Regions from separate parts of the Rhizobium sp. 05N430 genome, predicted to be linked through region 1. Evidence: riboswitches for the same ligand, from Rfam matches in the RefSeq annotation. Region 1 holds a riboswitch; each other region holds the start of a gene.

Region 1 (7,729 bases):
AATGGTGCAGGCTTCGTGACGATGGCCGCCGTCGCCTGCTCGTTCTTCGCCGCGATGGACCGGCCCGCGCCCTTCATCCGGTCGATGTTCATCTGGTCGGCTCTGAGCCTCGTCATTTCGTTCATCTACATCTTCGCGATCCTGCCGGCGGTCAATTCCTATGAGCTGCTGGTGGTTGTCTTCGCACCGCCATTCCTGCTGCTCGGACTGCTGATCACCCGCCCGCAGTTCAACATGCTGGCGATGCTGCTATCGGTGAACAGCGCGAGCTTCATCGCTCTCCAGGATCGCTACACATCCGACTTCACCACCTTCACCAATGAGGCGGTCGCGGCCCTTGCCGGAATCGGCTTTGCCCTCGTGTGGACGCTGATCGCCCGCCCTTTCGGCGCCGAACTCGCTGCCTGGCGGCTGGTGCGTGCCGGCTGGAGGGATCTGGCCGAGACCGCAGCCGGTGAACGCCGCACTGACCACGAGCGGCTCTCCGGCCGCATCCTCGATCGCCTCGGCCAGCTGGTGCCGCGCCTCGCCGCCGTCGAGGATCGCGAACTAAAAAAGGTCGATGGCTTTGCCGACGTCCGCCTCGGCTTCAACGTGCTGATGCTGCAGACCCGGCGCAAGGAGCTCAGTGGCGCAAGCGCCCTTTCCGTCGGCCGCGTGCTGTCGGGCGTCTCCGATTTCTACCGTGCCCGGCTCGATGCCGGCCAGGCAATCGATCCGCCCGACGAACTGCGTGCCGCGATCGATGACAGCCTCGGAACCATTGCCCATGAACGGACGGAAACCCGGGACAATATCGATGCGCTGGTCGGCCTGCGCAGGGCGCTCTTCCCTGAGGCGTCGCCGCCGGACTGGCCCACGCCCGAAACCCTCTCAACCCCGCTTCAGATTGCAGCCGAGTAAACCGTCATGCCTGCCGAATTCGATCTCTATGGCGTCTATGTGCCGCGCCTTCTCGTTCTCATGGTGCTTTCCCTTCTTCTCGTGATGATCGTCCGCCGCGGGCTGAGCTGGCTGGGCGCCTATTCGCTCGTCTGGCACCGCGGCCTCTTCGATCTCTCCCTCTATGTGCTGCTTCTCGGAGCAGTCTCCTCCCTGACACGCTGGTACTTCGCATGAACACGCTGAAATCAATCTCCCGCCTGATCGTCACCCTCGCCTTCGTTGCCGCCGCTGCCTATGCCGGCCACGGCCTCTGGGTGCATTACATGGACGAACCCTGGACGCGCGACGCGCGTCTGCGCGCCGACGTCGTCGGCATCGCACCGGACGTTTCCGGCCTCGTCAGCGACGTCGCCGTCAAGGACAACCAATCGGTCAAGAAGGGTGATGTGCTGTTCCGCGTCGATGGCGAGCGCTTCAAGATTGCTCTGGCGCAGACCGAAGCCGCGCTGGAAGGTGCAAAGGCGATGCTGGAACAGGCCCGCCGCGAAACCGACCGCCAGCAGCGCCTCGGCGACGCCGCCTCCGTGCAGCAGAAGGAACAGGCGCGCACCGCCGCCGACCAGGCCGAAGCCACCTATCTGCAGGCCGTCGCCAACCGCGATCTGGCGCAGCTCAATCTTGACCGCTCAGCCGTCAAGGCAACGGTCAACGGCACGGTTTCGAACCTCAGCCTGCGCCCAGGCGACTATGTCACCGCCGGCACCGCCAAGGTCGCGCTCGTCGATACCGACTCCCTGCGCGTCGAAGGCTATTTCGAAGAAACCAAGCTGCCGCGCATCCATGTCGGCGACAGCGTCACGATCCATCTAATGGGCCATCGCCAGACACTGGAAGGCCATGTCGACAGCATCGCCACCGGCATCGAGGACCGCGAACGCACGTCGGGAACCGGGCTGCTGGCCAATATCAACCCAACCTTCAGCTGGGTACGGCTGGCGCAGCGCGTTCCCGTCCGCATCAATCTCGACAAAGTGCCTGACGGAGTACAACTGATTGCCGGTCTAACGGCGACGGTCGAAGTCGGAGGCCAAAGCTCCGCCCTCGCCTCGCTCGACTGACGTTGCCTAGAAGTTCCAGTCCTCGTCTTCCGTCGCCACGGCCTTACCGATGACGTAAGACGAGCCGGAGCCAGAGAAGAAGTCGTGGTTCTCGTCGGCATTCGGCGAGAGCGCCGAGAGGATTGCCGGATTGACCTTGCAGGCCTCCGGCGGGAACAGTGCCTCGTAACCGAGGTTCATCAGCGCCTTGTTGGCGTTGTAGTGCAGGAACTTCTTGACGTCTTCGGTGAGCCCGACACCGTCATAAAGCGCCTCGGTGTACTTGGCTTCGTTGTCGTAGAGCTCCAGCAGCAGATCGAAGGCGAAATCCTTGATCTCCTGACGGCGGGCCTCCGGCAGGCGCTCTACGGCGCGCTGGAACTTGTAGCCGATGTAATAGCCATGCACCGCCTCGTCGCGAATGATCAGGCGGATCATGTCGGCGGTGTTGGTGAGCTTTGCGCGGCTCGACCAGTACATCGGCAGATAGAAGCCGGAATAGAACAGGAAGCTCTCGAGGAAGACGCTGGCAACCTTCTTCTTCAGGGGATCGCCGGAAGCATATTGCTCCATGATCAGCGCCGACTTCCTTTGCAGAAACTCGTTCTCGTCGGACCAGCGATAGGCGTCGTCAACGTCAGGTGTCGAGCACAGCGTCGAGAAGATCGACGAGTAGGAGCGCGCGTGCACAGCTTCCATGAAGGAGATGTTGGAAAGCACCGCCTCTTCATGCTGGGTCGAAGCATCGGCCATCAGCGTCACCGAGCCGACGCCGTTCTGGATCGTGTCGAGCAGCGTCAGCCCGGTAAAGACCCGGATCGTCAGTTGCTGCTCTTCCGGTTTCAGCGTCGCCCAGGAGGGAATGTCGTTCGACAGCGGCACCTTTTCCGGCAGCCAGAAATTGCCGGTCAGGCGGTTCCAGACTTCGAGGTCCTTGTCGTCCTCGATGCGGTTCCAGTTGATGGCGCGGACGCGGGATACGGGCTTGGCGTGCATGTTCATGGGTGTGTCCTTTGGACCGAATTCATCTGGTAGCCCCCTCATCCCCGGTGCAACGAGTTGCGCCTGACCTGCCGGCACCTTCTCCCCGAGGGGAGAAGGGAAACCGCGGCGGCGTATCGCTCTACATCCCCTCTCCCCTCGGGGAGAGGGCTAGGGTGAGGGGGCCGCTTACTCAAACGTCAGCAGCTAAAACTCACAGCGTACACGACACACATCCCTCCACCTGCGTACCCTCCAGCGCCATCTGGCGTAGGCGGATGTAGTAGATGGTCTTGATGCCCTTCTTCCAGGCATAGATCTGCGCCTTGTTGATATCGCGCGTCGTCGCCGTGTCGCGGAAGAACAGTGTCAGCGACAGGCCCTGATCGACATGCTGGGTAGCAGCCGCATAGGTGTCGATGATCTTCTCCGGCCCGATCTCATAGGCGTCCTGGTAATAGTCGAGATTGTCGTTGGTCATGAAGGCGGCGGGATAGTAGACGCGGCCGATCTTGCCTTCCTTGCGGATCTCGATCTTGGAGACGATCGGATGGATCGATGACGTCGAGTGATTGATGTAGGAGATCGACCCCGTCGGCGGCACCGCCTGCAGGTTCTGGTTATAGAGCCCGCCCTCCATGACGGCCTTCTTCAGTGCCAGCCAATCTTCCTGGGTGGGAATTTCGATACCGGCATTGCTGAACAGGTCGGCAACCGTCTGCGTAGCCGGTTTCCACTCGGTTTCGGTATACTTGTCGAAATATTCGCCCGAGGCGTATTTCGAATTCTCGAAGCCCTTGAAGCTCTGACCGCGCTCGACGGCGAGACGGTTCGAGGCGCGGATGGCGTGATAGGTCACCGTGTAGAAGTAGATGTTGGTGAAATCGACGCCCTCTTCGGAGCCGTACTGGATCCGCTCGCGGGCCAGATAGCCGTGCAGGTTCATCTGACCGAGGCCGATCGCGTGGCTCTCGTCGTTGCCCTTCTCGATCGAAGGGACCGAAGAGATGTGGCTCATGTCGGAAACTGCCGTCAGCGCCCGGATCGATGTTTCGATCGTTTTGCCGAAATCGGATGAGTCCATGGCGGCAGCGATATTCAGCGAGCCGAGATTGCAGGAAATGTCCTTGCCCATCACCTTGTAGGACAGGTCGTCGTTATACTCGCTGGCTTCGCTGACCTGCAGGATCTCGGAGCACAGATTGCTCATGGTGATGCGTCCGGCGATCGGGTTCGCCTTATTCACCGTGTCCTCGAACATGATGTAGGGATAGCCGCTTTCGAACTGGATCTCGGCGACGATCTGGAAGAAATCGCGGGCCTTGATCTTCTTCTTCTTGATGCGGCTGTCGGCCACCATCTCGCGGTATTTTTCGGTCACCGAGATCTCGGTGAACGGCACGCCGTAGACGCGTTCCACGTCATAGGGCGAGAACAGGTACATGTCCTCGTTGTTCTTGGCGAGCTCGAAGGTGATGTCAGGAATGACGACACCCAGCGACAGCGTCTTGATGCGGATCTTCTCATCGGCATTTTCGCGTTTGGTATCGAGGAAGCGCATGATGTCGGGGTGGTGAGCGTTGAGATAGACGGCACCGGCCCCCTGGCGCGCGCCGAGCTGGTTGGCATAGGAGAAGGCATCCTCGAGCAGCTTCATCACCGGGATGATGCCCGACGACTGGTTCTCGATATGCTTGATCGGCGCGCCCATTTCGCGAATGTTGGTCAGCGACAGTGCCACGCCACCGCCCCGCTTTGACAACTGCAGCGCCGAATTGATCGAGCGGCCGATCGATTCCATATTGTCTTCAACGCGCATCAGGAAGCAGGAGACCAGCTCGCCGCGCTGCTTCTTGCCGGCATTGAGGAGGGTCGGCGTCGCCGGCTGGAAGCGGCCGGAGATGATCTCATCGACCATGTCGCGCGCTAAGGCCTCGTTGCCCTGCGCCAAGGCAAGTGCCACCATGCAGATGCGGTCTTCGTAGCGCTCCAGATAGCGCTTTCCGTCAAAGGTCTTCAGCGTGTAGCTGGTGTAGTATTTGAAGGCGCCGAGGAAGGTCGGGAACCGGAATTTCTTGTCATAGGCGTGATCGAAGAGATCGCGCACGAAATTGAACGAATACTGATCCAGCACCTCCTGCTCGTAATAGCCCTCAGTCACGAGGTAATCGAGCTTCTCCCGGAGATTATGGAAGAACACGGTGTTCTGGTTGACGTGCTGCAGGAAATACTGCTTCGCCGCCTGCCGGTCCTTGTCCAGCTGGATCTTGCCGTCCTCGTCATAGAGGTTCAGCATCGCGTTCAGCGCGTGGTAATCCAGCCCTGTTTCCGCGGCCTGCGCCTTTACAGGGCGCTCGAGAACTGCCGTGTCCAAAATCGTTCCAATCCGTGTTTGACGTTGGCAACATCATCAGCCGTACCCAAGAGTTCGAACCTGTAGAGGTACGGCACCTGGCATTTCTTCGCGATGATGTCGCCGGCGAGCCCGAAGGTCTCGCCGAAGTTGCTGTTGCCCGCGGCAATCACGCCGCGGAGGTTCGAACGGTTTGCCGCATCGTTCAGGAAACGGATCACCTGCTTGGGCACGGCTCCCTTGCCGCCCTCGCCGCTATAAGTCGGGAGGATCAACACGTAGGGCGAGACAGCTTCGAGCGTCGCGCCAGTGATGGGGATGCGCCGGGCGGGAAGGCCAAGCTTTTCGACGAAGCGATGGGTGTTTTCCGACCGGCTGGAAAAATAGACGATCTCGCCCATCGCAGCCGCCGCTCAGGCGAGCGCGCTGATCATGTCGGGGCGGAAGCCAGCCCAATGCTGCTCGCCGGCGATGACGACGGGAACCTGGCGGTAGCCGAGACCCTGCACCAGATCATAAGCGGCGCTATCGGTGGAAACGTCGATGATCGTGTAGTCGATGCCCTGGCGATCGAGCGCGCGGGTGGTTGCGGTGCATTGAACGCAGGCGGGCTTGCTGTAGACGGTGATGCTCATGGGAAAACCTCGTGACTAGAAGGCATGGGATATCGTTCGGACATCCGCCGATGTCCGCGCTTGGGAAGATCGAAAAGGAAGACAGCCGTTGCCGGTTGCCGGGCGTCAGCAGCCCGTCATTCGCGCCGGTATGATCTGAAACTCAAAGACATAAGACTTCACCCCGAAGTGGCTCATGCGGGACACACCGGAGGAAGCGAAGAGCGGCATCATGCCCACATCTCATCGCTCGCCAGCCGGACACCCCGCCCGTGGACGTTTTCGCTCAAGGCAGGTCTCCTGGCTTGCGGATCATCACATTCATCCCGGTCTTCCCAGGTCTTCATGACCCAGTGACCCGAAATGGGACAGATGCTCGCCGCTTACAGTTGCGGGGGCAGCTCCGGCATTGCTCCACCTTGCGGCAGATCTCACCGAATTCCCGTCTTAGCCCGCGATTCTTGCGAATCGAGGGAACCTCGAACACTAGATATAGTACGCGAGTCTATTTGTACGTCAATGGATGGTTCATGTTTCGGGTGCCGCAAGCCGAAAAAATGAATGTGATGTGGATAACGGAAGATTAATGCGGATTGGCTGTGGAAAAGAGAAGCCGGCAAAAGCCGGCTCCTCGAATACGATGACGATCAGGCCGTTGCCGTGGCAACGCGTTCGCGCAAAGACCGCGCCGCCGCCACCATATTGACTAGCGCCGGCTTCACTTCCTCCCATTTGCGGGTCTTCAAGCCGCAATCCGGATTGATCCAGAGCTGCGAATCGCCAAGCCGCTCGCGCGCCAAAAGAAGCAGACCGGTCATATCGGCAATATCGGGAACGCGCGGCGAGTGGATGTCGTAGACACCCGGGCCGATCTCGTTCGGATAGTCGAAGCTGCGGAATGCCTCCAGCAGCTCCATCTTCGAACGCGATGTCTCGATCGAGATCACGTCCGCATCCATGGCGGCGATCGCATCGATGATGTCGTTAAACTCCGAATAGCACATATGCGTGTGGATCTGTGTCGCGTTGCCGACACCGGTCGAGCACAGGCGGAAGCTTTCGACGGCCCAGTCGAGATAGGTCTTCCACTGCGAGCGCCGCAGCGGCAAGCCTTCCCGAAGTGCTGCCTCGTCGATCTGGATCATCCTGGCACCCGCCTTTTCGAGATCACCGACCTCGTCGCGAATCGCCAGCGCGATCTGCCGGCATGATTCGCTTCGGGCGATATCGTCGCGCACGAAGGACCAATTGAGGATCGTCACCGGTCCAGTCAGCATACCCTTGACCGGCCGGTCCGTCAGAGACTGGGCATATTGCCACCAGCCAGTCGTCATCGGCTTCGGCCGCGCGATATCGCCGAAGATGATCGGCGGACGGACATAGCGCGAGCCATAGCTCTGTACCCACGCATGCTGCGTGAAGGCAAAGCCCGACAGCTGCTCGCCAAAATACTGCACCATGTCGTTGCGCTCGAACTCGCCATGGACGAGCACATCAAGGCCGATTTCCTCCTGCCAGCGGATGGCTGCTTCGGTCTCTTTGCGCAGGAAAGCCTCATAGTCCGCATTGCTGAGCGTTCCCTTCGCATGTGCCGAACGCGCCTTGCGGACTTCAGACGTCTGCGGGAAGGACCCGATCGTCGTCGTTGGGAACAGCGGCAAGCGGATATCCGTCTGCTGGATCGCCTTGCGCTCGGCGAAGCCGGCCTTGCGGCGCTTCATGGTCTCGTCGATCGCTGCAATCCGCTGCCTGACCGCGGGATCATTGACCTTCGGCGATGCCGCGCGGGCGGCCGCGGC
Region 2 (7,729 bases), on a different contig from region 1:
CAACCTGCTGGTCTTCCCGAACCTCGATGCGGCCAACATCACGCTCGGCGTCGTCAAGTCGATGACCGACGGCCTGCATGTCGGCCCGATCCTGCTCGGCACGGCCCTTCCGGCCCACATCCTGGCACCGTCGGTGACCTCCCGCGGCGTCGTCAATATGGCGGCTCTCGCCGTGGTCGAGGCGCAGCAGCCGGCGTGATTTGCCGTAGATCGGAAAAATGCGTTAGAATTCCTTCGTTAGCTTGTTAACGGAAGGCAGCTAGACAGAACGGATGCGGCAAATGCTCTGCCGCTTCCGGTTTACTATGCTGCGGGATGATACCGTGAAACGCCGAAGCCTGACCCTTGCTCTCTTTCTCGCTGCTACCGCGCCCGCGGCGGCGCAGACCAGCGCGATCTGCGAAGATCTGCGCGGACGCCTTGCCGACCTGCCGCAGGTGATCGGCAACGGCCCGGAGATCCGCCAATATGCAAGCGCCATAGCCGAACAGAACCTCGAGCTCCGCAAGCTGCGCAACGACCTGCGCAGCAACGGCTGCAGCGTAGACAGCATGGTTGTTATCGGCGGCGAGAATGACCGCTACTGCAGCGACCTGCAGGAATCGGAATCGCGGATGATCGACAACATCCACTACCTCCAGGACCGCCGCAACCAACTGCGGGAGGCCGGCGGCAGCGATGTCAACGAACGCCGCGAACTGATGGCCGCCCTCGACGATAACGGCTGCAACGACGATCCGGGTTATCAGCCGGACGAGCGCGCCGATGTCCCAGCGCCAAGTACCGAAGAACAGGCGATGCGCGGCGATACCTTCATTCCGCTCGGCAACGGCGAGGAAGGCAACACCCAATATGGCGTGCCCCGCGGCGAGATGATGTCGCATGTCAGCACCATGTGCGTGCGCATCTGCGACGGCGGCTTCTTCCCGATCAGCACCAATGCGACCTCGATCGATTTCAGCCGCGACGCCTCGACCTGCTCGAAAATGTGCCCCGGCATCGAGACGGAGCTGTTCTATCAGGACGTCTCCAACACCGACGCGGCCAACATGATCTCGGCCGCGACTGGCGCCCGCTACAGCGCTATGCCAAACGCCTTCGCCTACAAGAACCGAGCGCCCGGCGAGAAATCCTCCTGCACCTGCAATCTGACCGCCTATTACGAGCAGATGCGCAAGAACCAGACGGTCAGCGCGCCGCCGCAGAAAGGCTCGATCACGACGATCACCACCAAGCCGCCGGCAACTGCAGCCCCCACACCGGCTGCGCCGCAGGCACAGATACCCGACCGTCCCTATGACCCCGGCAACAGCAAGGTACGCCAGATCGGCCCGCAATTTCTCGCCGGCGACCAGGGCAGTATCGACCTAAAGAACCCGGCGACATCGGGCCCGCAGCCGCAGCAGCAACAGCGGAATTAGCGGCGGCCCCAGCCATCGCGGAAGATCAGCTCGTCGAGCGGCAGCCGCTGCCGCCAGCCTTTGACGGCCAGCTCGGGCTCGCTATAGAGCGCATCGACATAGCCAACGCAGAGCCAGGCGACGATCTCGATATGCGCGGGCACGCCGAGAATTTCCTTGAGTTCGCTCTCATGGAAAATGCTGACCCAACCAACGCCAATGCCTTCAGCCCGTGCTGCGAGCCAGAGGTTCTGCACTGCACAGACGGTTGAATAGCTATCCATACGCGGGTTATGTGTGCGCCCCAGCACGACGTCACCGCTGCGCGACGGATCGCAAGTGATGCAGATGCCGAGCGGCGCCTTGAGGATGCCCTCCAGCTTCAGCGAGCGGTATGTCGCCTGCCGCTCGCCATCGAACATCCCAGCCGCCTCGCGGTTCGCGCGATCGAAGGCGTTCCAGACGCGCTGCCGCACACCCGCATCTTCGACAACGATAAAATTCCAGGGCTGCATGAAGCCAACCGAAGGCGCGTGGTGCGCAGCTTCGAGTAGCCGCACCAGCACATCGGATGGCACAGGATCCGGCAGAAACTGGTCGCGCACATCGCGCCTGGTCATGATCGCCCGGTAGACGGCGTCGCGCTCGTCAGCGGAAAAGGCGGACGCGCCTTCAAGCGCATCCTTGTTCATGGGCCGCATCGTCAAATCCCCAACAACGCAACCGCCCCGCCGTCCGCGCGGGATCAGTCTATGATGCCAGGCCGGTCTTCTGACTTGGCGTCATCCGCCCGCCGCAGCCTTCCCGGTGTCAACCAGTGGCATGATGCGGCAGGCGTCGGCCTTACAGCGTTGGGCACGTTCCGGGCTTGCACCGGATTCCCGATTCTCCCGCGACAAGCGGGCACCTGACCAAAGCCTCTTGCCCGCTTTTCAGAGACGCTTCAAGTAGACGGGAAATACCGGACATAGGCAAACTCGTCACCTTCTGGTGACCAGCAGGAAACATTGATCGTGCCCTGCCCGCCGAACAGCTCGAAGAGCGTCGTCAGATTGCCGCCGTCCATATCCATCAACCGCAGGCGCACATGCAGGTCGCGCGGATGATCGAAGACGTCAGGGTCGTAGGAAAGCAGCAGCACCTTGTCGTTGGTAGGCGCCGGATGGGCAAACCAGTTGCCGTAATTGTCATGCGTGACCTGCTCCAAACCGGTCCCATCGGGATGAATGCGCCAAATCTGCATCAGCCCGGTACGGCTGGAATTGAAATAGATCCACTGCCCGTCAAAGGAATAATCCGGCCCGTCATTGCGCCCCTCGCCCTGCGTCAGCCGCCGCTCCGCGCCGCCATCGACAGAAATCGTGTAGATATCGAAGAGATCGCCGCGAATGCCGCAATAGGCGAGTTCCTTTCCGTCAGGCGACCAGCCATGCCAGTAGGACGGCAGGTTTTCCGTGATCTGCTTTGGCGCGCCGCCTTCCGACGGCAGCGTATAGATGCAGGATTTGCCGTGCTCGGTCTTGTCGGAAATCACATAGCGGCGGCCATCGGGCGAAATGCCGTGATCGTTGTTGCAGGCCGTGGCAAAGCCGGTATCGACCTGCTGCAAACCGCCCTCACCGTCCGGTGACAAGCGATAGAGAAGGCCATCACCGTTCAGCAGCAGGTAGCGGCCATCGGGCGAGAAATTCGGCGCCTCGATCAGCTGCTCCGTCTGGAACACGACCCGGCTCTTGGCCGTGCGGATATTGTAGATCTCGACCGAACTGCGCATGCATGCCTCCCGCATTTGCTGCGGCCCGGCGCTTAGCCGTTCCGCTTCATTCTGATTTGCATGCGGTTTGTGCCATGCATCTGCGTTTCGATAAAGGCGCATCGCTTCAAAAGCGAGCTGAGGTTCGGAGCGCCGAAATGCTGCGCCTTGAACTCCGGATAGACCTGCCGCAAGAGCGTCCCGAGTTCAGCGATATCGAGCCAGCCTTCGCCCTGCAGCTTGGCCGCCTGCAGCGCCTGGGTGATATAGGGCCGGATATTTGGAGAGGGCTGCAGCGCAATCACCTTCGGCAGCGCAAAGGTGGAATTCGCCTCACCAACATTCAGCTCGAAGAAATCATCGAAGGACTGCCGCAACAGCGCCGATGCGTTGGGCGCGCCCAGTCCGATCGCCTGCTTGCCGCGCATGCGGATACGCATCGCCAGATGGCCGACATCGCGGTCGCTGCTGGCGATACAGAAAAGATCGATCGCCGAACCGGCCAGATATTCCATTGCATCGATGGCAAGCAGGATATCCGCGCCGTTCTTGCCGGAATGGGAGCTGACAGCCGTCTGCAGGCTGAGTGCCTGACGTCCGGCCTCCGCGATCCACGGCTGCGCCGCCTCTTTCGTGAAGTCGCCGTAAGCCCGGCGCTCGATAAGGCGTCCGTATCCGCCGGCGATGCTGATGATCTCTCCCGCACAGCGCGCCGGCAGGTTTTCCGTATCGATGAAGACGGCGACTTTGGTTTCCCGCATGCTCAAACCTCCCGCGTTTCCAAAGCATAGAAACGCGAGAAGAGACTGCCGTCAGCAGCTTTCGGTTGATCGGGTTAACGATCGCTAACCACGATCCCTAAAACGGTTGGTGATCGGATAGCGGCGGTCGCGGCCGAAATTCTTCTTGGTGATCTTCACGCCGGGCGCCGACTGGCGGCGCTTGTATTCGGCAAGATAGAGCAGATGCTCGATCCGGTGCACGGTCGCGACATCGTGGCCGCGCGCGACGATCTCGTCGACACCCATTTCCTTTTCGACGAGGCATTCGAGAATGTCGTCGAGAACCGGATAAGGCGGCAGCGAATCCTGGTCGGTCTGATCGGGGCGCAGTTCGGCGGAGGGCGCCTTGTCGATGATATTTTGCGGGATCACCACGCCTGACGGTCCAAGCGCATCCGGCGGCACATGCGCATTGCGCCAGCGCGAGATCGCATAGACCTGCATCTTGTAGAGGTCCTTGATCGGATTGAAGCCGCCGTTCATATCACCGTAAAGCGTCGCATAGCCGACCGACATTTCCGACTTGTTGCCCGTCGTGACGACCATCGAGCCGAACTTGTTGGAGATCGCCATCAGGATCGTGCCGCGGGCGCGGCTCTGCAGGTTTTCTTCGGTGATACCGCTATCGGTGCCTTCGAAGAGGTCCGAGAGCGCCGAGGTAAAGCCTGTCACCGGCGCCTCGATCGGCACGATGTCGTAGCGGCAGCCGAGCGCCTTGGCGCATTCGGCAGCGTCCTTCAGCGAATCCTCGGACGTGTAGCGGTAGGGCAGCATGACGGTGCGCACCCGCTCCTCGCCCAGCGCATCGACGGCGATTGCCGCGCAGATCGCCGAGTCGATGCCGCCGGAGAGGCCAAGCACGACATTCTTGAAGCCATTCTTGTTGACGTAGTCGCGGAAGCCGAGCAAGCAGGCGCGGTAATCGGCCTCCTCCTTCTCCGGAATATGCGACATCGGTCCTTCACTGCAACGCCATCCATTGTCGCCGCGCTTCCAGGTGGTGACGGCAAGCGCCGGTTCGAACTGGCTCATCTGGAAGGCCAGCGACTTGTCGCCGTTGAAGGCAAAGCTCGCGCCGTCGAAGACCAGTTCGTCCTGGCCGCCGAGCTGGTTGGCGAAAATTAGCGGCAGGCCCGTTTCGATCACCTGACGCAGTGCCACCTGATGGCGCACATCCACCTTGCCGCGATAATAGGGCGAGCCGTTCGGCACCAGCAGGATTTCGGCGCCGCTTTCGGCCAGCGTCTCGCAGACGCCGAGATCGTTCCAGATCTCCTCGCAGATCGGCACGCCGATCCTGACGCCACGGAAATTCACCGGTCCCGGCATCGAGCCTTCGGCAAAGACGCGCTTCTCGTCGAATTCGCCGTAATTCGGCAGATCGATCTTGTCCCGGAACACCAGGATCTTGCCGCCATCGAGCACAGCGACCGAATTGTGCCGCCCGGTCTCGCCCTGCCGCGGGAAGCCGACAATCAGACCCGGTCCGCCATCCGCGGTATCGGCTGCGAGGTCCTCGATGGCCTTGAGGCAGGCCTTCAGGAATGCCGGTTTCAGCACCAGATCCTCGGGCGGATAGCCGGAAATGAACAGCTCGGTCAAAAGCAGCAGATCCGCGCCCTGACGGGCCGCATCGGCGCGTGCCTCGCGGGCTTTGGCAAGATTTCCAGCAACATCGCCGACCGTTGGGTTGAGCTGGCCGACGGCAATCCGGAGCGTGTTCAAGGGAGCGTTTTCCTGTGTCATGTCATCTATTTAGCGCGCGCGCGTTCGCCCCGCAACGTGTCCTGCCATGAAAAGCCGCCGGGTCTGCTCAGACGAAAATTCAAATCTTCGGGAAAAGCAAGGAAACATTAACGGTTCATCTAGCGTTCATGGCGGGCATGTGACAGTTCGGTGAAGGTTTTATGACGCCGGGATGACGGCGGGAATGACATTGGAGTCCGCCCTTGATCGCGTTGGTCATGAAGTCCGCGCAGGCCAGAAGAATGGCGCTGCTTTCTGCTGGTCTCGGCACGAATGTCCGCTCTCCCGCCGCCCGAGCCGCCCTCAGCATCGCATTCACCTTTTCGATGGCACTGCTCAGCGTCATCGCCGTCGAATGGATCGCCCGCAGCAAGCTTGCCGATGTCGGCGATTTCCTGACCTCGACGGCCCGCCCCGGCATGACTACCGTCGTCATGCTGACGATCCTGATGCTGACGCTCGATGCTGCCTTCGGCCGCCGCTATCTCTCGGCGCTGATCCTCGTTCCGCTTGTCTTGATCCCGGCTTTCGTCTCCAATCAGAAGCAGCATTACCTGTCCGATCCCTTCTATCCCTCGGACATCCTCTTCGGCCGCCAGATCATGGAGTTGCTGCCGGTGATGGTGCGTGACCGGCCGTTCACGGCGGTAGCGATCGTCGTTGGCCTGGTACTGCTCGCCGCCGGCATGGTGTTCGGCTGGCGCTATGCCTGGCGCACCTTCCCGAAGCTGTCGAACCAGGCGCGGCTGCGCCGCCTCTGCCTCGGCCTGCCGGTGATCGCCGCCTTCGGTTCACTGATGGATTATTCGCAATATTCCTATATCCGCGATCGCTTGCAGGTCGTGCCGATGATGTGGGACCAGAAGGAAAACTACCGCAGCAACGGCTTCATCCTGGCCTTCATTTTCAATGTGCCAATGGCCGATGTGGCAGCCCCTGCCGGCCTCAACGCCGAAGCGCTCGACGCGATCCCGGCCCGCAACTACGGCTATCTCGCCGGTCCGCGTGAAAAACCCGATGTCATCATGCTGATGAGCGAATCCTTCTGGGATCCGACGCGGCTGAAGAAGCTGAATTTCAGCGCCGACCCGATGCCGACGATCCGCGCCTCGCAATCCGGCTATGTGTTCTCGCCCGAATTCGGCGGCATGACCGCCAATGTCGAGTTCGAGGCGCTGACCGGCTTCTCCAATGCCTTCCTGCCCTACGGCAGCATTCCCTATCAGCAATATATTCGCCGCGACGTCCCCTCGCTTGCGACCTTCTTCCGCGGCGAAGGCTATACGGCGCGCGCGCTCCATCCTTTCAGCGGCTGGTTCTGGAACCGCAACGAGGTCTACAAGGATTTCGGCTTCGAGGAGTTCCGCACCGAGGAAACCCTGCCGCCGATGGAAAAGCGCGGCATCTTTGCCTCCGACGACTCGCTGATGAAGGAAATCATGCGCGAGGGCGACGGACTGGATAAGCCGTTCTTCTTCTTCGCTGTCACCCTGCAGGGACATGGCCCCTACGAGGCCAACCGTTACGCCCATAACTCGATCGACATCCAGGGCGACATCCCGGAAGCCGACCGCGCAACGCTCGCGACCTATACGCAGGGCGTTAAGGAAGCCGACGACAGCCTGAAGATGCTGATGGACTGGGCCTCGCACCGCGACCGCGAGACGATCATCGTGCTCTGGGGCGACCACCTGCCGCCGCTCGGCAATGTCTATATGAGCGCCGGCTACATGCCGGACCAGGTCGCCACCCGCAAGGCGCCCCTCGATGTGATGAAGCAGCAGCACGAGACGCCGCTGGTGATCTGGTCGAACAAGAAAGGCGTCAAGCGAGATGTCGGCACCATCAGCCCGTCGCTGATCTCCTACAATCTTCTGAAGTTCGCCGGCTTCGAGCATCCCTACTACACCGGCTTCCTCGGCCGGGTGCAGAAGAAATACGACATCATCGACCGCTACCAGCTGGCAACCCGCAAGAACGAGGTGACGCCTGACTGGGTGCTCGATCCGAAGAAGCTCGATCCCTTGGTGCGCTATTACCGCTACCTG
Region 3 (7,729 bases), on a different contig from region 1:
CCAAAGCCCTGCGTGAAAAGGGCTTCAAAGCCTTGCACATCTCGCCCAACTACTACGATGACGTCGAGGCCCGCTTCGGGCTCGATCCCGATCTCAGCGAACGGCTGAAGGCAGAAAACATCCTTTATGATCGCGACGACGAGGGTGAGTATTTCCAGCTCTACAGCGGGACCTACGGGGAGGGGTTCTTCTTCGAGATCGTCGAGCGCCGTGGCTATCGCGGCTACGGCGCGCCGAACGCGATCTTCCGGATTGCGGCGCTGAAGAAGCAGATGCGGCCGGACGGCATCCCGAAGGACGCCTTCTGACTGCCATCGCTAGGCGATGCGGCCGCTTTTCACCACATGTTCAACGCCGCTCAATATGTGGCGGCGGATAACGGCGCGGGCGCCCTCGACGTCCCGCTTCAGCGCGAGTTCGAAGAGGAGCCTGTGATCGTCGACAACCGCTTTGCCGCGAAAACTCTGAGCCAGCATATGATAGCGCAGGAAACGGTCGAAGACGGAGGACAGCGTCTCCATCAGCGTCGCCGAATTACAGGCGGAGACGATCGCCTGATGAAACTCCCAATCGTAGCGGACCCAGTCGATCGTGCGCGAGGCGTCGCCGGCAAGCAGCCTCTTTTCGGCGGCCGCAAGCTTGTGGTGCGCGGCGACGATGCGCCCTTCCCATTCGAGATTCCCCGCGGCAAATGACAGGCCGATGGCATGGGTCTCCAGCACAGTGCGAAGATCGGCGAGTTCCTCCAACTCCTTGAGCGAAGCGGGGCTGACTTCGAAGCCGCGCTGGCCTTCGGCGAGCACCAGGTTTTCGGTGGTCAGGCGGCTCAGGATCTCGCGCAGCGACGACACACTGATCGAATAGTGCTCCTTGGCCTGCTCCAGCTTGATCTTCGCACCCGGCGCCAATGTCCCGGAGATGATATCCTGACGAATTTGCCGGGAGACGACGTCGCTGACAGTCTCGGAATGTTCACCGGTCACTTTGAGCATTGATTCCTCTACGTCCCGCACCATCGTGCGTGGAATACATTATCCTGCCGATAGGCGAATGGTCGCCAGTGAACCCTTGCTCAGCGCATGCTCGACGCCCTGCTGAATATGCCGCTGCAATATTCTCTTCGCCGTCGTGATGTCGCGCTGAAGAGCGGCCTCCAGCAGTTGCTTGTGCTCTTCTTCCGCAACGCCGCCGCGATAGGACAATGCCACCATCTGATATCGCAGATATTTGTCGAACACCGCCGAATGTGTTTCCATCAGCAGGCGCGATCCGCAGGCCGAGATCAGAGCCTGGTGAAACTCCCAGTCGTAGCGCTTCCAGTCTTCCGCCCTACTGGTATCGCCCGAGGCCATCACCTCTTCCATGCGCGCCAGCTTGTAATGGGCCGAGACCAGCCGCGCTTCCCATTCGACATCGCCCTGTTCGAAGGCCTGCTCCAGCGCGTGCTCCTCGAGAAGCAGACGCAGCGCTGCGGTCTCTCTCAGGTCGGCGACCGAAACACGCGCGACTTCGAAGCCGCGCTGCCCCTCGGCAACGACGAGGCCTTCCGATGTCAGGCGGTTGAGAATCTCTCTCAGTGTGCTGACGCTGGTTTGGTAGGCGATTCTCAGATTTTCAAGCTTGAGCTTCTGCCCCGGAGAAAGCCGCCCGAAAATGATATCCGCCCTTATTTGCCGATAGCCGCTCTCTGCGACGGTCTCGTTTGAGATTTCGTTCAACGGCCATTACCTCTGATATTCCCATTTTCTTCATATATAACGGAATAAGTATGCCGTATTCAACAAGCGAAAACGCGATTGGCGGCCGTTCTGCGGGTACTGAACCCTGATTGCCGAACCAGGGTGGCGCGCTGCGCGTCTTGACGGCCGGGATATTAGCGTCGTAACTGCATCCGACGGTTCCCGGAGGAAGTCTCCGACGGGATTAATAGGGAACACGGTGCGGACGACCCAAAAGGGACCAAGACCGTGGCTGCCCCCGCAACTGTAAGCGGATTGCCGATCATCACGGGAGACCAGCCTGCTGGATGTCTCCCTTGGGCCGCAAGGCCATGCCACTGCGATGTTATCGCGGGAAGGCAGATGAGAGGCGAATATTCGCGAGCCAGGAGACCTGCCGTCAAACACGATCCAATCAGCCGGGCGGGGATGCCTGGAAAGGAACAGACATGTTTGACCTGACCCTTCGCCGATACATGGCCTCCATCCGCCTCGATTGGGCTTTCCGCGTCCGCGCTGCGTGAGCAGTCACGCCGTGTTCCGCGGCGTCGTGCTGCCCGCTTCTCCTAAATCGAGGTCCCATGCGCCAGATTATCGCCACGCTCACATTTGCCCTCGGCCTGACCGGCTTCGCCGGTACAAGCCTTGCCGCCACGCAGTATCCTCTGACCCTCAACAACTGCGGGCAGCAGGTCACGTTCAAGAAGGCGCCTGAGAAGATCGTCTCGATCGGCCAGGGGATGACCGAAGTCCTGTTCTCGCTTGGTCTTGCCGGCAAGGTCGCCGGTACCGCCGTCTGGGTCGGGCCGGTCCTGCCGCAATATGCCGATGCAAATAGCAAGATCAAAAGGCTCGCCGACAACGATCCAAGCTTCGAGGCCGTCGTCGGTCAGGAACCCGATCTGGTCGCCGCCGAATTCGAATGGCATGTCGGTGCGCAAGGCTCTGTCGGCAAGCGCGAGCAATTCGCCGATCTCGGCATCAATACCTACATCGCGCCTGCCGACTGCGTCGCCAAGATCAATGCCGATGGCGGTGATGGCGTTCGCAAGGAGCTGTTCACGATGGACCTGATCTATCAGGAGATCGCGGAGCTCTCCGAAATTTTCGACGTCAAGGATCGCGGCGATGCCCTGATCGCCGATCTGAAGAAGCGTGAGGCTGCAGCCGTTGCCTCGATCTCGGGTGCCTCGGGCAAGAACCTGCCCGTTGTCTTCTGGTTCTCCAGCAAAGAGGTCAAGGGCGACGCCTTCATCGCCGGCAAGAACAGCGCTCCGGCCTATATTCTCAAGACGGTCGGCGCGAAGAATGTCGTCACGACCGAAGAGGAATGGCCGTTGGTCGGCTGGGAAACGATTGCCCAGGCAAATCCTGCCGTCATCGTCCTCGCGACCATGGACCGCCGCCGCTATGCCGCCGATGATCCGAAGGTAAAGATCGATTTCCTGGAGAGTGATCCGGTTACCAAGGAACTCGAGGCCGTCAAGAACAAGCATTTCGTGATGATGGACGCCCAGTCGATGAACCCGACGATCCGCACGATCGACGGCATCGAAACGCTGGCAAACGGCATCAAGACCTTCGGCCTTACGCAGTGAAAGTTGCCGCTTCCTGGCAACGCCGGTGGTGGGCGCTCGTTGCGCTCACCGCCGCCGCCGTTCTCCTCCTTGGCGTCATGATCAGCCTTGCCGTCTCGATCGGCGAGATTGCGATCCCAGTTGCGACAACCGCCAAGGCGGTTTCGAACCGGCTGTTTGGAACGGCGTTCGAACTCAGCCGCATCCACGAAGGCGTCATCTGGGACTACCGGCTCAGCCGCGCTTTGGCGGCGGCCAGTGCGGGCGCTTCTCTCGCCCTCTGCGGTGCCATCCTCCAGGCGCTTCTTCGCAACCCGCTCGCCGAACCTTACGTGCTCGGCATTTCCGCCGGCGCCTCGACCGGGGCCGTCTGTGTCATGATCCTCGGACTCGGCTATGGCGTTCTTTCGTTGTCGGGTGGTGCCTTTATCGGTGCGGTGGTGGCCTTCCTGCTTGTCGGCATTCTTGCGACAGGCACCGGGGGCTCCAGCGAACGGATCATTCTCTGCGGGGTTGCCGGCTCGCAGCTCTTCAATGCGCTCACCTCCTATATCGTCACGACATCCGCAAATGCGGAACAGGCGCGCGGCGTGCTGTTCTGGCTCCTGGGGTCGATGAGCGGCGTCCGCTGGCCCGATGTCTATCTGTCGGTGCCGATCGCGATCGCCGGCTTCGCCGCCTGCCAGTTCCACGCCCGCGCGCTCGATGCATTTGCCTTCGGTTCGGATGCCGCCGCATCGCTCGGCGTTGCCGTGCGGCGGGTGCAGATCGTTCTTTTCGGCATCACCGCGATCATGACTGCGGCCGTCGTCAGCATGGTCGGTTCTATCGGGTTTGTCGGCCTCGTCATCCCGCATGCCGCCCGCTTCATCGTTGGCCCGTCCCACAGCCGTCTCCTACCGGCCACGGCGCTCGGCGGTGCGATCTTCATGGTCGGGGCCGATATCGTTTCCCGGATCATCATCACGCAACAGATCTTGCCGATCGGTGTGGTCACCGCGCTTTTCGGCGCCCCAGCTTTCGCGATCATCCTCTATCGCGTCGGGAGAAGTGCATGAGCATCTCCATCGATACCGTGTCCTATTCGGCCGGCGACACCTTAATCATCGATGGCATCACGCTATCGGTGACCCCAGGTAAGGTGCTTGGTCTGCTGGGCCCGAACGGCTCGGGAAAGTCCAGCCTGCTGCGGCTAATCTGCCGCCTGCGCCGCGTCGATAGCGGCGTTATCCGTCTCGGCGAGGACGACGTCGCCATCCTCTCTAGAGCCAGTCTCGCCCGGCGCGTTGCTCTCGTCGAGCAGCAATCGGCAACCGATACGCCGCTGACCGTGCGTGACGTCGTCCAGCTCGGGCGCACGCCGCATCGCGGCCTGCTTTCTGCCTGGGATGCGGGAGATGATGCGGCCGTCGACATGGCCCTGGAGCGGGTCGACATGAAACACCGCGCCGGACAGATATGGCAGACACTTTCCGGCGGGGAGCGTCAGCGCGTCCATATCGCGAGAGCTCTGGCTCAGACGCCGACCGAGCTCCTGCTCGACGAACCGACAAACCACCTCGATATCCAGCACCAGCTCGAAATTCTATCCCTCGTGTCGAAACTCGGGACGACCTGCATCATTGCCATGCATGATCTCAATCTCGCAGCGATGTTCTGCGACAGCCTCGCCGTGCTGCAGAAGGGTAAAGTGGTTGCATTAGGAACCACATGGGAGGTTTTGAACGAAGATCTGATTGCCCGCGTCTTTGGCGTCCGGGCGTATGTCGAGCAATCGGCGGTGCACGGCCGCTACAACATTCAATATGCGATAGACTGAAGATGGCCTTGAGCCGCTGCCTGAGGTTCATGGAGAATTGCCGGCGCGCGCAATTGGGAGTGTTGCGCCAGTTTGCCGGGATGGCATTTCACTGGAAGTTCGCTACAGTAGATCCCGATGAACTGGAGCATGGTCATGACCGAACGTCGTCAGCTTCCTCTGCATCCCGTCTCAACGGGTGCCGCGGCAGCCTGGATTGCCATGACAGCGGGCTCCAGCGTCGTCCTTAGTCTCTATTTCGCATGCGTCACGCCCTTCGTTGCGCTGTCGGCGGTTTCCGCCATGGCGCTTCCGCGGCAAATGGCGATCTATGCGGTTCTGCTCGCATGGCTGGGCAACCAGGTGGTGGGTTATCTCATTCTCGGCTACCCGCAGGCCTGGGACAGCTAAGCCTGGGGTCTCGCCATCGGCGTGGCTGCTGCTACCTCTCTCCTGGCGGCATTTGTTGTTATCAGGCTTCAGACCGGCATCTTTGCTATGGCTGCCGGCACGTTTCTGGCTGCCTTCGTGGTGTATGAAGGCGTCCTCTTCGCAGCGACGTCCGTCCTGCCATCGGGCCAAGGCGCGTTTTCTATTGCCGTCATTTCGCAGGTGCTGGTGATCAACGCTGCCGCTGCTGCCGCTCTTGCGCTCGCCCATTTTCTCGCCGCGGCCTTGCGGCTGCTGTTTGTCACGGCAGACGCACCGATGCTGCGATAGAGCGCTTTCATCGGCAACGGGCATATGTGGTGTCGGCGTGTCTCTTCCGGTGATTTGTTCTTCCGTCCGGTCGTGGCGGGCAACGGTTTTTCAATCTGAACCGCGACCTTGAACGGATCTGTGTTTCAGTCCGTTCGATCGTCTCTATGCTGGGCTCTTCGACGCGCCCCAGAATACGAGGACTTTCATGACGGCCCTGAACGACGCCAACCCATCCGGCAGTGCGCTGCCTGTGCTTGATATCTCGCGGTTTCACGGCCGGGAACGCGAGGCTTTCGTCGCAGAGCTTCGCCATGTGCTTCATGATCACGGCTTCTTCTATCTCACCGGGCACGGGGTCGAGCAGGCTTTCATCGACGATGTCATTGCCGCGTCCAAAAGGTTCTTTGCGCTTCCGATGGACGAGAAGCTGAAGATCGAGATGATCAAGTCACCGCATTTTAGAGGATACAATCGCGCCGGGCAGGAACGCACGCGCGGCGAACAGGATTGGCGCGAGCAGCTCGACATCAACACCGAAGGTACGGCTGCGAAGATCGGTCCCGCCACGCCGCCATGGAAATGGCTTCAGGGCCCGAACCAGTGGCCGGAAGCCCTTCCTGAACTGAAACCGCTTCTTCTCGCCTATCAAGCGGAAGTGACAAGGATCGGCATCGATATTTTGAAGGCCATCGCTGTTGCGCTCGACCAGCCGGAAGATGTCTTCGCCGGTATCTACGATCCGCAGCCGTCGCAGCTTCTGAAGATCATCCGGTATCCGGGCCGGGATGTCGCCGAGACCGATCAGGGCGTCGGGGCACACAAGGATGGCGGCTTCGTCACCGTTCTTCTCCAGGACAAGACGCCCGGCCTGCGCGTCCGCACAGAGGCCGGTGATTGGATCAGCGCCCCGCCGGTTCCCGGCACCTTCGTCATCAACACGGGCGAACTCCTTGAACTGGCGACAAACGGTTTCGTCCGTGCAGACGTTCACGACGTCGTCGCACCACCCCGTGGCGTCGAGCGGTTCTCCGTGGCGTTCTTCCTGGGCTCGCGTCCCGATGCGACGATACCGGTGATCGAGCTTCCCGAAGCGCTTCGCAGCAATGAGCGTGGCGTGACCGCGGATCCGCTGAACCCGATCTTTCGCGAAGTCGGGATCAATCAGCTGAAGAGCCGCCTGCGATCTCATCCTGATGTCGCTCAGACCCACCATGCCGATCTGGCGAAATCAATTCTCGGATCGTAGCCCGCCCGAAGCCGGGCTGGCAACACTTCCAGTTTCCTAGATGCCGGAACCATCGAGGTTCTGATGGTCGTCGCCCGCCCAGGGCGCCGGCATCGAGCTGCGTCCGAGATTTGCGGAAGGCATCGGCATCCAGCACTTCAATTCCGGTTCGGCATATTCGATGATCTGCCCGGGCGAGGAATCCGACGCGCGCCAGCCTTCGCCGCCAAACTGATCGCCATTCGACCAATAGGCGAGATCGACTTCCGCCGATCCCTGTTCGGACGGACGGATCGTCACCAGAATCCGGCTGCCGTCTCTCGGCGCTCTTGCCATCTGGCGCCAGCGGTCCAACTCTTCCACCGTTTTCTCCTCCTGCCTTGATACGCTTGTAAATGTCGTCCTGACATCGGGAACGGTCAACTTAAACTTTCAGCAAAACCGGCGAACCGATGCCAACTTCCAGGGATAGGCCGCGCGCCCCAGAAGATGCTGGCCTTTTCGTATTTCAGGCGCTAGCGCTGTGGCTCAGACGAGATCGAGCATGAAAGGGCATTTGAATGGTCGAGAGAATTGGCTTGGCGGCGCGCTGGAGCGACGCAGTGGTCGTCGGAAACCTGATCTTCCTCGCCGGCCATACGGCTGAAACCACCCGTGGCCAGCCGGTGCGGCTGCAGACCGAAGATGTTCTGGCCAGCCTCGACGATAC
Region 4 (7,729 bases), on a different contig from region 1:
CGCGTCCGGAATTCGTCGGCCCCTCCGAGAGATGGCGGATCAGCGCATCGCCATCATCAGGGAAATCGGCGGCATCGTAGCCCGCCCCGCGCATCGCTTTCAGCACCTCGACGGTACCTGCAGGCGTATCGAGGCCGACGCCGTTGCCGAGGCGCCCATCGCGGTTCGGGTAGTTGGCGAGCACCAGCGCCACGCGCCGCGCCGCAGCCGGCTTGCGCCGCAGCCGCGCCCAGCCGGCTGCGAGCCTCGCCGTGTAACGCATCCGCCCTTCATCAGGCTGGCTGGTGACGATATTGGCCTCGACAGCCGCATCATAACGCGCCGCCGACTTGAACGAGACCGCACGCGCCAGAACCCGTCCATCGACTTCGGGCAGCGCCACATTCATCCCGAGATCGCGCGCCGACAGCCCCTGCGATGACCCGGCCCATGCCTCGCGCGACGAGGCAGACAGGATTGCCTGCAGCACCACGGCGCCGCTTTTTTCCAGCACGGTCGATTCACGCAGAGCGCCGGGCGCCGACACCGCAAAGCCCGTCGTGTTGACCACGACATCAGGAGGCGCCTGATCGAAAATGCTGTCGATGATGCCCTTGGAGACCGGGTCTTTCAGGCTGTAGGCAAAGACCGGCAGCGGCCTGAGACCTTCCGCCGCCAAGGCCTCGATCATCGCCTCGACCGGTGCGGTCTCGCCGCTCTGGACGAGGGCGCGGTAGAAGCTGATGGCGGCGATGGGGGCGTCGTTAGATGTAGAGGGCGGATTACCCCCCTCTGTCCTGCCGGACATCTCCCCCTCAGGGGGGGAGATTGGCTGGGAGGAGCCGCTCGTTCCAGCTTCGATAATTTGGGGAAACGCCAACCACGAGTCGATCTCCCCCCCTGAGGGGGAGATGTCCGGCAGGACAGAGGGGGGTGCCCCGTTCCGCAGCATCGCCGCAGACAACACTCTCCACTCCTCAACCCCAACGACTCCCCGCCCCGGCCACCATATCCCGGCCTTCATCAACGGCGCTGCCGCACCGGGCTTTTCACCACCCGACAGCATCGCCGCCGCATAATCCAGCAGCCACCGCGAATTCGCGTCACCGCCCTCGATCAGATAAGCCCACAGCGCATTGAGATCATCGAGCGCCACATTGGAAAACGGCGTCAGCCCCGCATCCGGCTTGGAATCCCCGGGCAGAACGGCAATTCGCGCGCCATACCGTGCCGCACAGGCATGCAGAGCCTCCAGCGCATAGTGAAAATAGCTGGCGCCGCCGAGCGCGCGGACAATGATAAGTTTCGCATGCCGCGCCGTCCGCTCGACATAGGCATCGACGGACATCGGATGCTTGAGGCTCATCAGGCTGGCAAGCCTGAGCGTCAGCGGCGAACCGCCGCCCTGTCCGTGGGCGGCGGCGATGGCCACAAGCTCCGTATCCGCCGCAGACAGGAACAGGATATTGCCAGGCGACTGGCCAAGATCGATGGCCTCGTCACCGTCGCTGATCGTTCCTTTCTGGGCGAGAAGCAGATGCATGGATCAGACGAGCGCCTCGATGGCCTTGCGCACGGCCGCCTCGTCCATGTCATGCAGACCGATGACGACGAGACGCGTGCCGCGCGTTTCGCCGGTAGCCCAGGCGCGGTCGAAATACTGGTCGATACGGCTGCCGACAGCCTGGATCTGCAGGCGCATCGGCTTGCCCGCGACATCGGCAAAGCCCTTGAGGCGCAAAACGTCATGCTCGGCAATCACGCCCTTCAGCTTCTCGATGAAACCGGCCGTATCGGCAATCGCACCAAGCTCGACGATGAAGCTGTCGAACTCGTCGTGGTCATGCGGCGTGCCGTCCTCATGCTCGAGCTCGTGATGGGACTTGCGATTGGCGATATCTTCCTCGGTGCCGACGCCGAGGCCGAGCAAGACGCTGGCCGGAACGTCGCCGTTCTTCGCCTCGATCAGCGCAGGCTTCCGCGAAATGCGCGACGCCACTTCGTCACGGACGCGAATAATGCCTGCGGCATCCAGCAGGTCCGTCTTGTTGAGCACAATCAGATCGGCGCAGGTCAGCTGATCCTCGAACAGCTCCTCGATCGGACTCTCGTGGTCGAGCGACTCGTCTTCGGCGCGGCGCGCATCGACGGCATCGTGGTCGTCGGCGAACCGTCCGGCGGCAACGGCAGCGCTGTCGACGACGGTGATGACGCCATCGACGGTCACTTCGCTGCGGATATCGGGCCAGTTGAAGGCGGCGACCAGCGGCTGCGGCAGCGCAAGACCCGAGGTCTCGATGACGATATGATCGGGGCGCTGCTCGCGCTCGAGCAGCTTGGTCATCGTAGGAATGAAATCGTCGGCAACGGTGCAGCAGATGCAGCCGTTCGTCAGTTCGATGATGTCGTCCTCGGTGCAGTTCTCGGCGCCGCAGCCCTTCAGCACGTCTCCATCGACGCCGAGATCGCCGAATTCGTTGATGATCAGCGCGATCTTCTTGCCGCCGGTGTTGGAAAGCAGGTTGCGGATCATCGTCGTCTTGCCGGCACCGAGAAAGCCGGTGATCACGGTTGCGGGGATCTTCTGGTTCATAAACTTCAACCCTTCATTTTCAGCGGCAGCCCTGCCGCGATAAAATACACGTCCGCGGCAGAGGCCGCGATCATCTGGTGCAGCCGCCCGGCATGATCACGGAAATCCCGCGCCATCCGGTTCTCGGGCACGATCCCGAGGCCGACTTCATTGGAAACAAGCACAAGCCGCGCCCTGGCCTTCGGCAGCCAGGCAGCAAGGGCAGCAGATTCCGCCGCCATGTCCCGCTCGCCCATCATCAGATTGGTGACCCAGAGCGTCAGGCAATCGACAAGGATCGCCCGCCCTTCGCCGTCGGCGGCCGACAGGCACTCGACAAGCTGCAGCGGCTCCTCATGCGTCGTCCAGGATGGCCCGCGATCGTTCCTGTGGGCGGCAATCCGCGCCCGCATCTCGTCATCCCAGGCACGCCCAGTGGCGATATAGTGGCGCTCGAGGCCGCTATCGGCGATCAGCTGCTCTGCGAAACGGGATTTTCCCGAACGGGCGCCGCCGAGCACGAAGGTGGTGCTGCTCATGTGAGGATGGCTCCGGCATCAGCGTATTGGCGTCCGCCACACCCACGTCCCTCATTCCTGCGCCTGCCACAGGAATCCAGCCACGGCGCGTCGGCGCCGTGAATGAATCGCAACTGCAGGAAAACGAGTCTCCTGTGCCCAAGGACTTGGGCACGCTGGATTCCTGTGACAAGCACAGGAATGAGGGAAATCCTCAGGGCCGCACGTAACGGCATGCAAATTCGTGTTTCAGCCATGACAACCTCCGTGCTGGCAGCGGACAAGATTGCCCTTGGGTGGGCTCTTCGCCCGGCACGGTTGGCAGGTCTCCTGGCTCGCGGTTTGAGGCCTCGACAGGGATGGCGCAAGGCCATCCCTGATCGTGCCAGCGGATCTTCCTCGCCTTCCCGGCTGCATTCTCGTGAAAAGGCGGACGATTCGTAGAAATGGAGGCGTCCAGCCCCTGCTGATCACGATGCATTCCAGTGGCTTTTCCGGTGTCCTTGAGCCACAGCCCTGCCGCGGAATGCAGCGATCAGCCAGTGGTGCCGGTGCACCGGATGGAAGACCCTGACCGCTCTACAGTCGCGGGGTCGGCTGTGATGAAGACGCCCGGTTTGGGTCCGCCCCGTCACATTCCCTTTTCATCCAGGGCGGCAATCACCGCTCCGGAACCATCCGTTATTGATTTCATCGTTAGGCGCGCGGCAGCGCGAAGTCAATCGAGCCTGGCATGATGGAAAATGCCCCGTATTAACACGACTGAGTCTACCAAACAGATAGTCTATTAAATTCATTGACTTACGACGCGATTTCACTTGCCGTCGCCTCGCTTTTGCTGCAATTGCTCGCGAAATCATGCGGCGCACAACGCGCGCTTCCTTGATCCTGCTCCCCGTCGCCTAGTTCTGTCATCATGCTCACGAAAACCGATATCGGCCGCCTGACGCGGCGCCATCTCAAATTCGATTTGGCGCGGCTGCGCGCGCTGGCGCGCCAGAACGAAATGGGCATGGTTTTCGCCGGTGGCGCGGTCGGCGTCATCTCTGGCTGCGCGGTCACCGGCATGAGCCTGATCTCCCGCGAGATGCACAGCCTCATCTTCGGCATCAGCGATGTCGATCGTCTCAGCTCCTCCGATATCAGCAACAAGCTGCTGCTGCTTTTGGCACCGGTCTGCGGCGGCATGCTTCTCGGCCTGCTGCTCTTCATCCTCAGCAGGACGCGCAAGAAGCCGATGGTCGACCCGATCGAGGCCAATGCGCTGCATGGTGGCCGCCTCTCGCTGACGGACAGCATCATCGTGGCGATCCAGAACCTGATCTCCAACGGTTTTGGCGCGTCCGTGGGCCTCGAGGCCGGCTATACGCAGCTGGCGGCTGGCCTGGCCTCGAAGCTCGGCCTGAAGCTGCAGCTGCGCCGCGCCGATCTGCGCGTCCTCCTCGGCTGCGGTGCGGCAGGCGCTATCGCCGCAGCCTTCAATGCCCCACTAACCGGCGCCTTCTACGCGTTCGAGCTGATCATTGGCACCTACACCATCGTCTCGCTGACACCCGTTGTCGTCTCTGCCCTGCTCTCGACGCTGGTGGCACGGCTGCTGGCAGGCAACGATTTCACCATCGACGTCGGCAGGTTCGGCACTGTGGTGCCGGCCGATTATGTGCCGGCCATTCTGCTTGGCGCCTGCTGCGCCGGAGCCGGCATCCTGATCATGCAGGGCGTTTCCTTTGTCGAGGAACTGGCCCGCAAGAGTTCCGTACCGACGCCGGTACGCCCGGCGCTCGGCGGCATCGTCGTCGGCCTGCTGGCCACAATCTCTCCGCAGGTGCTTTCGGCAGGTCACGGCGCCTTGCATCTCAACCTGGCGCATCAGGTGGCGATCCCGACGCTTGTCGGTATCCTGCTGTTGAAGTCGCTTGCATCCGCGGTGTCGATCGGCTCCGGATTTAGGGGCGGCCTGTTCTTCGCCTCGCTGTTCATGGGTGCGCTGCTCGGCAAGCTCTTTGCCTATGCCGCCCCGCTCTTCGCCCATGCTTCGCTGACACCGGAAGTCTATGCCGTCGTCGGCATGAGTTCGCTCGCCGTCGCCATCATCGGCGGACCGCTGACGATGACGTTCCTGGCGCTGGAAATTACCGGCGACTTTCCGATTACCGCGCTGGTGCTCGCAGCCGTGATCACCTCCTCGCTGGTCGTGCGCACCACCTTTGGCTACTCCTTCGCCACATGGCGTTTTCACCTGCGCGGCGAAAGCATTCGCAGCGCGCATGATGTCGGCTGGATCCGCAATCTGACGGTCGACAAGCTGATGCGCGCCGACGTCAAGACCGCCAATGCCGCAACCACCGTCGAGGAATTCAAGAAGGCCTTTCCCGCCGGCGCCACGCAACGCGTCATCCTCGTCGATGACACAGGCAAATATGCCGGTCTGGTGCTGGTGCCGGAAATTCATGCGAATCCGATCGCCACCGACGATGAGGGCAAGGGGCTGGAGAGTTTCGTTCGCTACAAGAACGATTTCCTGCAGCCGCAGATGAATGCCAAGCAGGCAGCCGCCATCTTCGACAAGAGCGAGAGCGAAGCGCTCGCCGTGCTCAACAATCTGATCGAGCGCAAGGTCGTCGGCCAGCTCAGCGAAAGCCACACGCTGCGCCGCTACAGCGAAGAGCTCGACCGGCGGCGCCGCGAAATGTCCGGGGAAATCTAGCCAAGCAGCCGGTTCAGCCAGTCACGGTCGAGATGCGCCTCCAGTTCGGCCGCAACGGCATCCAGCGCCCGGTCGACGCTCTCCGCGTAATTGCGCCTTTCGCCCTGAAGGCCGAAACTCCGCAGCAACCGGCTGCGATAGGCATCGCTGGAAAACAGCCCGTGCAGATAAGTGCCGACGATACATCCATCCGCCGATATGGCACCATCGGCGGCACCATCCACCACGGCCGACGGCCGGTTGCAATCCGGCCCCTCGGTCACGCCGAGATGGATCTGATAGCCTGACAGCGGCGTACCATATTCGGCAGAAACAGCATGGCTGTTGCGGACCGTCTTCTCCGGCGCCATGACGGTTTCGACGTCGAGCAGCCCGAGCCCGTCAACTTCCGCTGTTCCGCCCTCGATGCCGAGCGGATCGTGAACCTTGCGGCCGAGCATCTGATAACCGCCGCAAATGCCGATCACCCGGCCGCCGCGCCGGACATGGGAGGTCAGATCGCGATCCCATCCTTCGGCGCGAAAATCGGCAAGGTCGCTGATCGTCGATTTGGAGCCCGGCAGCACGACGAGCGCCGCGTCTTCGGGCAGACGCTCCCCGGCGCGCACGAACACCAGCTCGACGTCGTCTTCGGCTCTCAACGGGTCGAGATCGTCGAAATTGGCGATCCGCGGCAGAACCGGGACGGCGATCTTCAATGCGGCCCCGCTTCCACGCGCCAGTTTTTCAAGAACGACTGAATCCTCTGCAGGCAGCCCGCCTGCTGCCTTCAGCCAGGGCACGACGCCGAAGCACGGCCAGCCGGTATAGCGGCCGATCGCGGCAATTCCGTCGTCGAAAAGCGAGACGTCGCCGCGAAACTTGTTGATGATATAGCCGGATATCATCGCCCGATCGGTGTCGTCGAGGATCGCATGGGTCCCAACGAGCGAGGCGATGACGCCGCCGCGATCGATATCGCCGACCAGCACGACCGGCACGTCGGCCCTTGTCGCAAAGCCCATATTGGCGATATCGCCCGGGCGCAGGTTGATCTCCGCCGGCGATCCCGCGCCTTCGACGATCAGGAGATCGGCGCCCTCGGAAACCGTGCCGAAACTCGACAGTACAAATTCAAGCAGTTGCGGCTTCAGACGCTGATAGTCACGCCCCTTTGCCTGCCCCCAGACCTTGCCCTGGACGATGATCTGGCTGCCGTTCTCCGATTGCGGCTTCAAAAGCACCGGATTCATATGAACAGATGACGGTGTGCGCGCAGCAAGGGACTGCAGCCACTGCGCGCGGCCGATCTCGCCGCCATCGTCGGCAACGGCGGCGTTGTTGGACATGTTCTGCGGCTTGAAGGGCCGCACCGTCAGCCCGCGATTGGCCGCCAGCCGGCAGAGACCGGCAACGAGCACCGTCTTGCCGACATCCGATCCTGTTCCCTGCAGCATGATGGCTCTGGTCATGGGACGAGGCCTACAACGCGTTGCCTCGCGCGGTCAACGGCAGGGCCAAAAACACGAAAACCGCGCAGGCAGTAAGCCGCGCGGTTTGCCGTAAACTCTGGCGTATTCGCCCATACACGGCGAAACTCGTCTTCTCCGGGACGCAAAACCTGATCCGGAGAACCGGCGGTTTGTCCCCCGCCGTGGCTACACTGATAACGCGACATCCTTACCGGAGAGTTATTGAGGCCTTAAGCAAACATGAATTTTGACCTTTTTTGAACTTTTGTTGGCAGCGGCTTGTGCACTGCGCATCGGCGCGCCCGGGTGAATGTGACAGGAGTCACTAATATTAGCCTTTATAAATCAATGTTTTAGGCCAAAAAAGTTCAACTGCGGAAAGTTGACCGCAACCTTTTCTGCGCTAGCATTTGCAAAATTAAAAATCCTGAGTGGAAATAAGGATGTGCAGATGAAGACCGCAGGAAAAATGCTGTTATTCGCCGCACTTGTCTGCGCCTTT

The links. A riboswitch is a leader RNA that binds a small molecule or an ion and turns the genes downstream of it on or off. The one in region 1 is predicted to bind cobalamin.
Region 2: linked by a shared signal. The riboswitch ahead of bluB (5,6-dimethylbenzimidazole synthase) and the one ahead of nrdH (glutaredoxin-like protein NrdH) in region 1 are both predicted to bind cobalamin.
Region 3: linked by a shared signal. The riboswitch ahead of AC1DJO_RS21895 (ABC transporter substrate-binding protein) and the one ahead of nrdH (glutaredoxin-like protein NrdH) in region 1 are both predicted to bind cobalamin.
Region 4: linked by a shared signal. The riboswitch ahead of cobU (bifunctional adenosylcobinamide kinase/adenosylcobinamide-phosphate guanylyltransferase) and the one ahead of nrdH (glutaredoxin-like protein NrdH) in region 1 are both predicted to bind cobalamin.

The regions. Positions count from the first base shown of each region.
Region 1 is NZ_JBFTMO010000002.1:361,196-368,924, reverse strand. Features, by position in the region: gene AC1DJO_RS05540 (FUSC family protein) at 1-903, shown strand, start outside; gene AC1DJO_RS05535 (DUF1656 domain-containing protein) at 910-1,119, shown strand; gene AC1DJO_RS05530 (efflux RND transporter periplasmic adaptor subunit) at 1,116-2,003, shown strand; gene nrdF (class 1b ribonucleoside-diphosphate reductase subunit beta) at 2,010-2,984, opposite strand; gene nrdE (class 1b ribonucleoside-diphosphate reductase subunit alpha) at 3,178-5,337, opposite strand; gene nrdI (class Ib ribonucleoside-diphosphate reductase assembly flavoprotein NrdI) at 5,307-5,717, opposite strand; gene nrdH (glutaredoxin-like protein NrdH) at 5,730-5,951, opposite strand; cobalamin riboswitch at 6,204-6,427, opposite strand; gene metE (5-methyltetrahydropteroyltriglutamate--homocysteine S-methyltransferase) at 6,578-7,729, opposite strand, start outside.
Region 2 is NZ_JBFTMO010000001.1:592,160-599,888, reverse strand. Features, by position in the region: gene AC1DJO_RS02955 (NADP-dependent malic enzyme) at 1-199, shown strand, start outside; gene AC1DJO_RS02950 (DUF2865 domain-containing protein) at 324-1,421, shown strand; gene bluB (5,6-dimethylbenzimidazole synthase) at 1,418-2,101, opposite strand; cobalamin riboswitch at 2,145-2,326, opposite strand; gene AC1DJO_RS02940 (TolB family protein) at 2,344-3,174, opposite strand; gene AC1DJO_RS02935 (NYN domain-containing protein) at 3,207-3,914, opposite strand; gene AC1DJO_RS02930 (NAD+ synthase) at 3,999-5,681, opposite strand; gene AC1DJO_RS02925 (LTA synthase family protein) at 5,924-7,729, shown strand, end outside.
Region 3 is NZ_JBFTMO010000012.1:56,845-64,573, forward strand. Features, by position in the region: gene AC1DJO_RS21880 (bifunctional sugar phosphate isomerase/epimerase/4-hydroxyphenylpyruvate dioxygenase family protein) at 1-308, shown strand, start outside; gene AC1DJO_RS21885 (GntR family transcriptional regulator) at 318-992, opposite strand; gene AC1DJO_RS21890 (GntR family transcriptional regulator) at 1,032-1,718, opposite strand; cobalamin riboswitch at 1,879-2,134, shown strand; gene AC1DJO_RS21895 (ABC transporter substrate-binding protein) at 2,300-3,316, shown strand; gene AC1DJO_RS21900 (FecCD family ABC transporter permease) at 3,313-4,353, shown strand; gene AC1DJO_RS21905 (ABC transporter ATP-binding protein) at 4,350-5,114, shown strand; partial or broken gene AC1DJO_RS21910 (hypothetical protein) at 5,250-5,813, shown strand; gene AC1DJO_RS21915 (isopenicillin N synthase family dioxygenase) at 6,001-7,041, shown strand; gene AC1DJO_RS21920 (hypothetical protein) at 7,078-7,383, opposite strand; gene AC1DJO_RS21925 (RidA family protein) at 7,581-7,729, shown strand, end outside.
Region 4 is NZ_JBFTMO010000001.1:455,752-463,480, reverse strand. Features, by position in the region: gene cobN (cobaltochelatase subunit CobN) at 1-1,522, opposite strand, end outside; gene cobW (cobalamin biosynthesis protein CobW) at 1,526-2,572, opposite strand; gene cobU (bifunctional adenosylcobinamide kinase/adenosylcobinamide-phosphate guanylyltransferase) at 2,578-3,090, opposite strand; cobalamin riboswitch at 3,373-3,763, opposite strand; gene AC1DJO_RS02295 (chloride channel protein) at 3,986-5,776, shown strand; gene AC1DJO_RS02290 (cobyric acid synthase) at 5,773-7,227, opposite strand; gene AC1DJO_RS02285 (glycine betaine ABC transporter substrate-binding protein) at 7,679-7,729, shown strand, end outside.